Regions from separate parts of the Fictibacillus sp. KU28468 genome, predicted to be linked through region 2. Evidence: a T-box and tRNA genes for the amino acid it is inferred to sense, from the RefSeq annotation. Region 2 holds a T-box; the other holds one or more tRNA genes.
What was found. A T-box is a leader RNA that pairs with one kind of tRNA and senses whether it is charged. The one in region 2 lies ahead of leuS (leucine--tRNA ligase), so its partner is inferred to be a tRNA-Leu.
Positions count from the first base shown of each region.

Region 1 (3,398 bases), 1.4 Mb from region 2:
CCTTGCGGTCGTACTCCCCAGGCGGAGTGCTTAATGTGTTAACGTCAGCACTGAGGGTGGAACCCCCCAACACCTAGCACTCATCGTTTACGGCGTGGACTACCAGGGTATCTAATCCTGTTTGCTCCCCACGCTTTCGCGCCTCAGCGTCAGTTACAGGCCAAAAAGCCGCCTTCGCCACTGGTGTTCCTCCACATCTCTACGCATTTCACCGCTACACGTGGAATTCCACTTTTCTCTCCTGCACTCAAGTTCCCCAGTTTCCAATGACCCTCCACGGTTGAGCCGTGGGCTTTCACATCAGACTTAAAGAACCGCCTGCGCGCGCTTTACGCCCAATAATTCCGGATAACGCTTGCCACCTACGTATTACCGCGGCTGCTGGCACGTAGTTAGCCGTGGCTTTCTGGTCAGGTACCGTCAAGGTACCGGCAGTTACTCCGGTACTTGTTCTTCTCTGACAACAGAGCTTTACGACCCGAAGGCCTTCATCGCTCACGCGGCGTTGCTCGGTCAGACTTTCGTCCATTGCCGAAGATTCCCTACTGCTGCCTCCCGTAGGAGTCTGGGCCGTGTCTCAGTCCCAGTGTGGCCGATCACCCTCTCAGGTCGGCTACGCATCGTCGCCTTGGTGAGCCGTTACCTCACCAACTAGCTAATGCGCCGCGGGCCCATCTGTAAGCGTCAGCACAAGGCCGACTTTCAAAAAAGAAACAGGCGTTCCTCTTTATCATCCGGTATTAGCTTCGGTTTCCCGAAGTTATCCCCGTCTTACAGGCAGGTTACCCACGTGTTACTCACCCGTCCGCCGCTAACCTCAGAGAGCAAGCTCTCTTTGGTCCGCTCGACTTGCATGTATTAGGCACGCCGCCAGCGTTCATCCTGAGCCAGGATCAAACTCTCCAATAAAGTGTTTGATATAGCTCTTAAAGTTTAAAAATTGATGGGATTGTAAAATCCCTGACTTACCTGGCTTTTGTTTGGTTTTCAAAGAACTAATGTGCTGCTTCGAACAGCAACTTTAATATCATACCCATTAAAAAAGAAAATGTCAACACATTTTCGAAATGGTGGAGCCTAGCGGGATCGAACCGCTGACCTCCTGCGTGCAAGGCAGGCGCTCTCCCAGCTGAGCTAAGGCCCCTTAACAAAGATGGTCGGGAAGACAGGATTTGAACCTGCGACCCCCTGGTCCCAAACCAGGTGCTCTACCAAGCTGAGCCACTTCCCGATATGGCGCGCCCTGAGAGATTCGAACTCCCGACCTTTTGATTCGTAGTCAAACACTCTATCCAGCTGAGCTAAGGGCGCATATAATTTTAATTGGTGCCGAGGGCCGGACTCGAACCGGCACGGTAGTCACCTACCGCAGGATTTTAAGTCCTGTGTGTCTGCCAATTCCACCACCCCGGCAGGCAGAAAAAAATGGAGCGGAAGACGGGATTCGAACCCGCGACCCCAACCTTGGCAAGGTTGTATTCTACCACTGAACTACTTCCGCATCCGTATGGTGCGGGTGAAGGGACTCGAACCCCCACGTCATAAGACACTAGATCCTAAGTCTAGCGCGTCTGCCAATTCCGCCACACCCGCATATAAAATTTTTGAAAATGGTGAGCCATGAAGGACTCGAACCTTCGACCCTCTGATTAAAAGTCAGATGCTCTACCAACTGAGCTAATGGCTCTTGAAAGTGGTGCCGGCTAGAGGACTTGAACCCCCAACCTACTGATTACAAGTCAGTTGCTCTACCAATTGAGCTAAACCGGCGAAATAATGGTGGAGGATGACGGGTTCGAACCGCCGACCCCCTGCTTGTAAGGCAGGTGCTCTCCCAGCTGAGCTAATCCTCCATATGTATATGCCCGGCAACGTCCTACTCTTACAGGGGGAAGCCCCCAACTACCATCGGCGCTGAAGAGCTTAACTTCCGTGTTCGGTATGGGAACGGGTGTGACCTCTTCGCTATCGCCACCAGACATATGTAGGTTTTTCAACCTAGTTTGAGGTATATTCCCTCAAAACTAGATAACTTTTCATCCAAACTTCTGATTATTTTAAGGATAAGCCCTCGACCGATTAGTATCTGTCAGCTCCACGTGTCACCACGCTTCCACACCAGACCTATCAACCTCATCATCTCTAAGGGGTCTTACTCACTTGACGTGATGGGAAATCTCATCTTGAGGGGGGCTTCATGCTTAGATGCTTTCAGCACTTATCCCGTCCACACGTAGCTACCCAGCTATGCCCCTGGCGGAACAACTGGTACACCAGCGGTGTGTCCATCCCGGTCCTCTCGTACTAAGGACAGCTCCTCTCAAATTTCCTGCGCCCGCGACGGATAGGGACCGAACTGTCTCACGACGTTCTGAACCCAGCTCGCGTACCGCTTTAATGGGCGAACAGCCCAACCCTTGGGACCTACTTCAGCCCCAGGATGCGATGAGCCGACATCGAGGTGCCAAACCTCCCCGTCGATGTGGACTCTTGGGGGAGATAAGCCTGTTATCCCCAGGGTAGCTTTTATCCGTTGAGCGATGGCCCTTCCATGCGGAACCACCGGATCACTAAGCCCGACTTTCGTCCCTGCTCGACTTGTAGGTCTCGCAGTCAAGCTCCCTTGTGCCTTTACACTCTGCGAATGATTTCCAACCATTCTGAGGGAACCTTTGGGCGCCTCCGTTACAATTTAGGAGGCGACCGCCCCAGTCAAACTGCCCACCTGACACTGTCTCCGAACCGGATCACGGTTCCAGGTTAGAATTTCAATACAGTCAGGGTAGTATCCCACCGACGCCTCCATCGAAGCTGGCGCTCCGACTTCCCAGGCTCCTACCTATCCTGTACAAACTGTACCAAAATCCAATATCAAGCTGCAGTAAAGCTCCATGGGGTCTTTCCGTCCTGTCGCGGGTAACCTGCATCTTCACAGGTACTATAATTTCACCGGGTCTCTCGTTGAGACAGTATCCAAGTCGTTACACCTTTCGTGCGGGTCGGAACTTACCCGACAAGGAATTTCGCTACCTTAGGACCGTTATAGTTACGGCCGCCGTTTACTGGGGCTTCAATTCAGAGCTTCTCCCGTAAGGGATAACCCCTCCTCTTAACCTTCCAGCACCGGGCAGGTGTCAGCCCCTATACTTCGCCTTGCGGCTTCGCAGAGACCTGTGTTTTTGCTAAACAGTCGCTTGGATCTATTCACTGCGGCTCTCTCGGGCGTTAACCCTATCAGAGCACCCCTTCTCCCGAAGTTACGGGGTCATTTTGCCGAGTTCCTTAACGAGAGTTCTCCCGATCATCTTAGGATTCTCTCCTCGCCTACCTGTGTCGGTTTGCGGTACGGGCACCTCTTTCCTCACTAGAGGCTTTTCTTGGCAGTGTAGGATCAGGGA
Region 1 covers NZ_CP110666.1:4,341,038-4,344,435, forward strand. Annotated here, with positions in the region: rRNA gene OKX00_RS23075 (16S ribosomal RNA) at 1-909, opposite strand, end outside; tRNA gene OKX00_RS23080 (tRNA-Ala) at 1,069-1,144, opposite strand; tRNA gene OKX00_RS23085 (tRNA-Pro) at 1,155-1,231, opposite strand; tRNA gene OKX00_RS23090 (tRNA-Arg) at 1,235-1,311, opposite strand; tRNA gene OKX00_RS23095 (tRNA-Leu) at 1,325-1,413, opposite strand; tRNA gene OKX00_RS23100 (tRNA-Gly) at 1,427-1,501, opposite strand; tRNA gene OKX00_RS23105 (tRNA-Leu) at 1,509-1,593, opposite strand; tRNA gene OKX00_RS23110 (tRNA-Lys) at 1,612-1,687, opposite strand; tRNA gene OKX00_RS23115 (tRNA-Thr) at 1,695-1,770, opposite strand; tRNA gene OKX00_RS23120 (tRNA-Val) at 1,778-1,853, opposite strand; rRNA gene rrf (5S ribosomal RNA) at 1,864-1,979, opposite strand; rRNA gene OKX00_RS23130 (23S ribosomal RNA) at 2,060-3,398, opposite strand, start outside.
Region 1: it has a tRNA-Leu gene. The T-box ahead of leuS (leucine--tRNA ligase) is inferred to sense a tRNA for this amino acid. The anticodon was not compared.

Region 2 (3,398 bases):
ACCGTTTGATGATATACACGTTCAAAGGAATCTGTACCATGCTGATCTTGAATGGACGTGTTAAGCTCTCCATTATCCGCAACAAGCAGACGCCATACACGGTCAAGGAATCTGCGGGATCCGTCCAAGCCGGTCGTACTCCATGCGATGGATGCATCCAGCGGTCCCATGAACATTTCATACATACGCAGAGTATCTGCTCCGTGGGAAGCTACGATTTCATCCGGGTTAACCACATTTCCTTTGGATTTACTCATTTTTTCATTGTTCTCACCGAGAATCATTCCCTGGTTGAACAACCGCTGAAACGGCTCTTTTGTGGAAACTACGCCCAGATCGTAAAGAACCTTATGCCAGAATCGCGCGTACAGCAAGTGAAGTACCGCATGCTCTGCACCGCCGATATAGATGTCCACCGGCAGCCAGTGCTTGATTTTCTCTGGATTTGCTAAAGCTTCACTGTTTTTAGGATCGATGTACCTTAGATAGTACCAGCAGCTTCCTGCCCATTGCGGCATGGTATTCGTTTCACGGCGTCCTTTCTTGCCGGTTTCCGGATCAACGACATTCACCCAGTCTTCTACGTTAGCTAAAGGAGATTCACCTGTGCCGGACGGCTTGATCTCTTTGACGATTGGCAAGCGCAGCGGAAGCTCTTCTTCTGGGACGTGTGTCATTGTTCCATCTTCCCAAAGGATGATTGGGATTGGTTCTCCCCAATAACGCTGGCGGGAGAACAGCCAGTCACGCAAACGGTACGTGATTTTCTTTTCACCCTTGTTATTCTCTACAAGCCAGCTGTTCATTTTCTCAATGGCTTCTTCTTTTTCAAGACCGTTCAAGAAATCCGAATTAACATGTTTGCCGTCGCCTGCGTAGGCAGCTGTCTGTACGTCTCCGCCTTCTACGACTTCGATAATCGGAAGGTCAAATTTCACAGCAAATTCATGGTCACGCTCATCATGCCCAGGAACGGCCATGATCGCCCCTGTACCATAGGTTGCAAGTACATAATCAGCGATCCAGATTGGCACCTTCTTGCCGTTTACCGGATTAACGGCATATGCGCCTGTGAACACACCGGTTTTTTCTTTGGCAAGCTCTGTACGCTCAAGATCGGATTTGGTTGCGACATCATTTTTATATTGTTCTACTGCTTCACTCTGCTCTTCTGTTGTAATCTCATTCACATAAGAGTGCTCAGGAGCAAGGACAAGGTATGTCGCCCCAAATAGCGTATCCGGACGAGTCGTAAACACCGTTACCTGTTTGTCATGTCCGTCAATTCCAAAATGAACTTCCGCACCTTCTGAACGGCCGATCCAGTTTCTTTGCATCTCTTTCAAGCTTTCAGGCCAATCAAGCTCTTCCAAGTCTTCAAGCAAACGGTCCGCATAAGCCGTAATTTTCAGCATCCACTGTCTCATCGGCTTACGGACGACGGGATGTCCGCCCCGCTCGCTCTTGCCGTCGATGACTTCTTCATTGGCAAGTACTGTGCCAAGCGCCTCACACCAGTTAACAGGCACTTCATCAACATAGGCCAATCCTTTTTTATACAGCTGGATGAAAATCCACTGTGTCCATTTGTAGTATTCCGGATCAGTTGTGTTTACTTCACGGTCCCAGTCATAAGAGAAGCCTAACTCTTTGATCTGGCGACGGAATGTATTGATGTTCTTTTCAGTAAACTCGGCAGGGTCATTACCGGTATCAAGTGCATATTGCTCAGCCGGAAGACCGAACGCATCCCATCCCATTGGGTGAAGCACGTTATAATCCTGCATGCGTTTCATTCGGGAGAGGATGTCCGTTGCTGTGTAACCTTCCGGATGTCCTACGTGAAGACCGGCTCCAGACGGGTAAGGAAACATATCCAGTGCATAAAATTTCTTCTTGGAGTATTCCTCTTCCGTTTTGAACGTTTTATTCTTTTCCCAGTACTGCTGCCATTTCGGCTCAATCTTTTTGTGATCGTAATGCATATTTTCTCTTCCTCCCTGTCACTCACATTCATCCTTTAGCAAATTAAAGGCAAAATAAAAAACCTTCCGCCCCTAAATCATTCAGGGACGAAAGGTTGTGTTTATGTCATCATAACCTGCCGCGGTACCACCCACATTAGCGCAAAAGAACACGCTCGCTCATTGGTCCCTTAACGCGGGTGTACGGCAAAAGCTAAAGCTTTCTTTTCACTTTTGCAACTACAAGGTGAGTTCAAAAAGGTTCAGGGTTGACTTGCACCGTCCGTCAACTCTCTAGATCCCTCTGCTTTTTTACTGATCCTTATCATCGTAATTACCATATTTAACTTGTATTGTATGAATTCAAACGTAAAATGTCAAGTCTGTTTGCTACTCAGCTTAGCCCTTTTTTCCTAGTTATATACCAGATTCAAAGAATGGCCGGATCAAGCTGTCCACCAAGTTCGCCACATAAGGAACGATCGTATTAAAAATCGGATAGATGGTATATCTGTCCAGCGGTGTAATGATGAGGATCAAAAAAATGATCACACCAATATGTTCATATTGAATCATCTTGGCTCTGATTCGGTTAGGTGCCAAATCTTCCAGTACACGGTAGCCATCCAAAGGCGGGATCGGCAATAAATTAAACACAAACAGCAGAACATTCAAATAAACGAGCATATTGATCATCTTGTCGATAAAGTCGACTCCCTTTTCCGGCACACTGTCCACTACACCGGTTGAAAAGAGGGCATAAAAGATGATAACTCCTATTATTGCGATTAAAATATTGCTCAGAGGTCCGGCGATCGATACGAGAATGCTATATAAATGAGGACGTTTAAAATTCCTGCGGTCCACAGGCACTGGCCGGGCCCAGCCGAAACCGGCGATCAATAAAAGGATCGTACCGATCGGATCAAGGTGGGCAACAGGTGAGAGCGTCAAGCGCCCCTGGTCTTTAGCCGTAGAATCACCGCACAGATACGCCGCATAAGCATGAGCAAATTCATGAACCGTAAACGCAATAACCAATGAAATAATGACAAAAGGCATCTCTTGTAAGTTAAAAGCCAAGAAGTTTTCCATTCAGCTCTCCTATCTAACCTGTCTTTTTCTGTGAAAGACCTCCAACAGCAATCTTCCGGTCATAGATTTGAGTAAGCACAATACTGATCATAAACAAAACAAAAATTACCCCGAAAACAGTCTTCATTCCCCAAACATCAGCAAGAATGCCGCCAAAAGACGGGCCGATCATCCGCCCCGCCGTCGCCGTACTGTTGACGATTCCCTGATAAAAACCTACCCTTCCTGCCGGAGCCAGATCATTGGCGATGGACGGCACACCCGGCCAGACAAACATTTCACCTATCGTCAAAATAACCATGGCTCCCATAAAACCTGAGAATGCTTCGGCACGGCTGA
Region 2 covers NZ_CP110666.1:1,379,115-1,382,512, reverse strand. Annotated here, with positions in the region: gene leuS (leucine--tRNA ligase) at 1-1,985, opposite strand, end outside; T-box leader at 2,066-2,302, opposite strand; gene OKX00_RS07135 (site-2 protease family protein) at 2,382-3,059, opposite strand; gene OKX00_RS07130 (MDR family MFS transporter) at 3,073-3,398, opposite strand, start outside.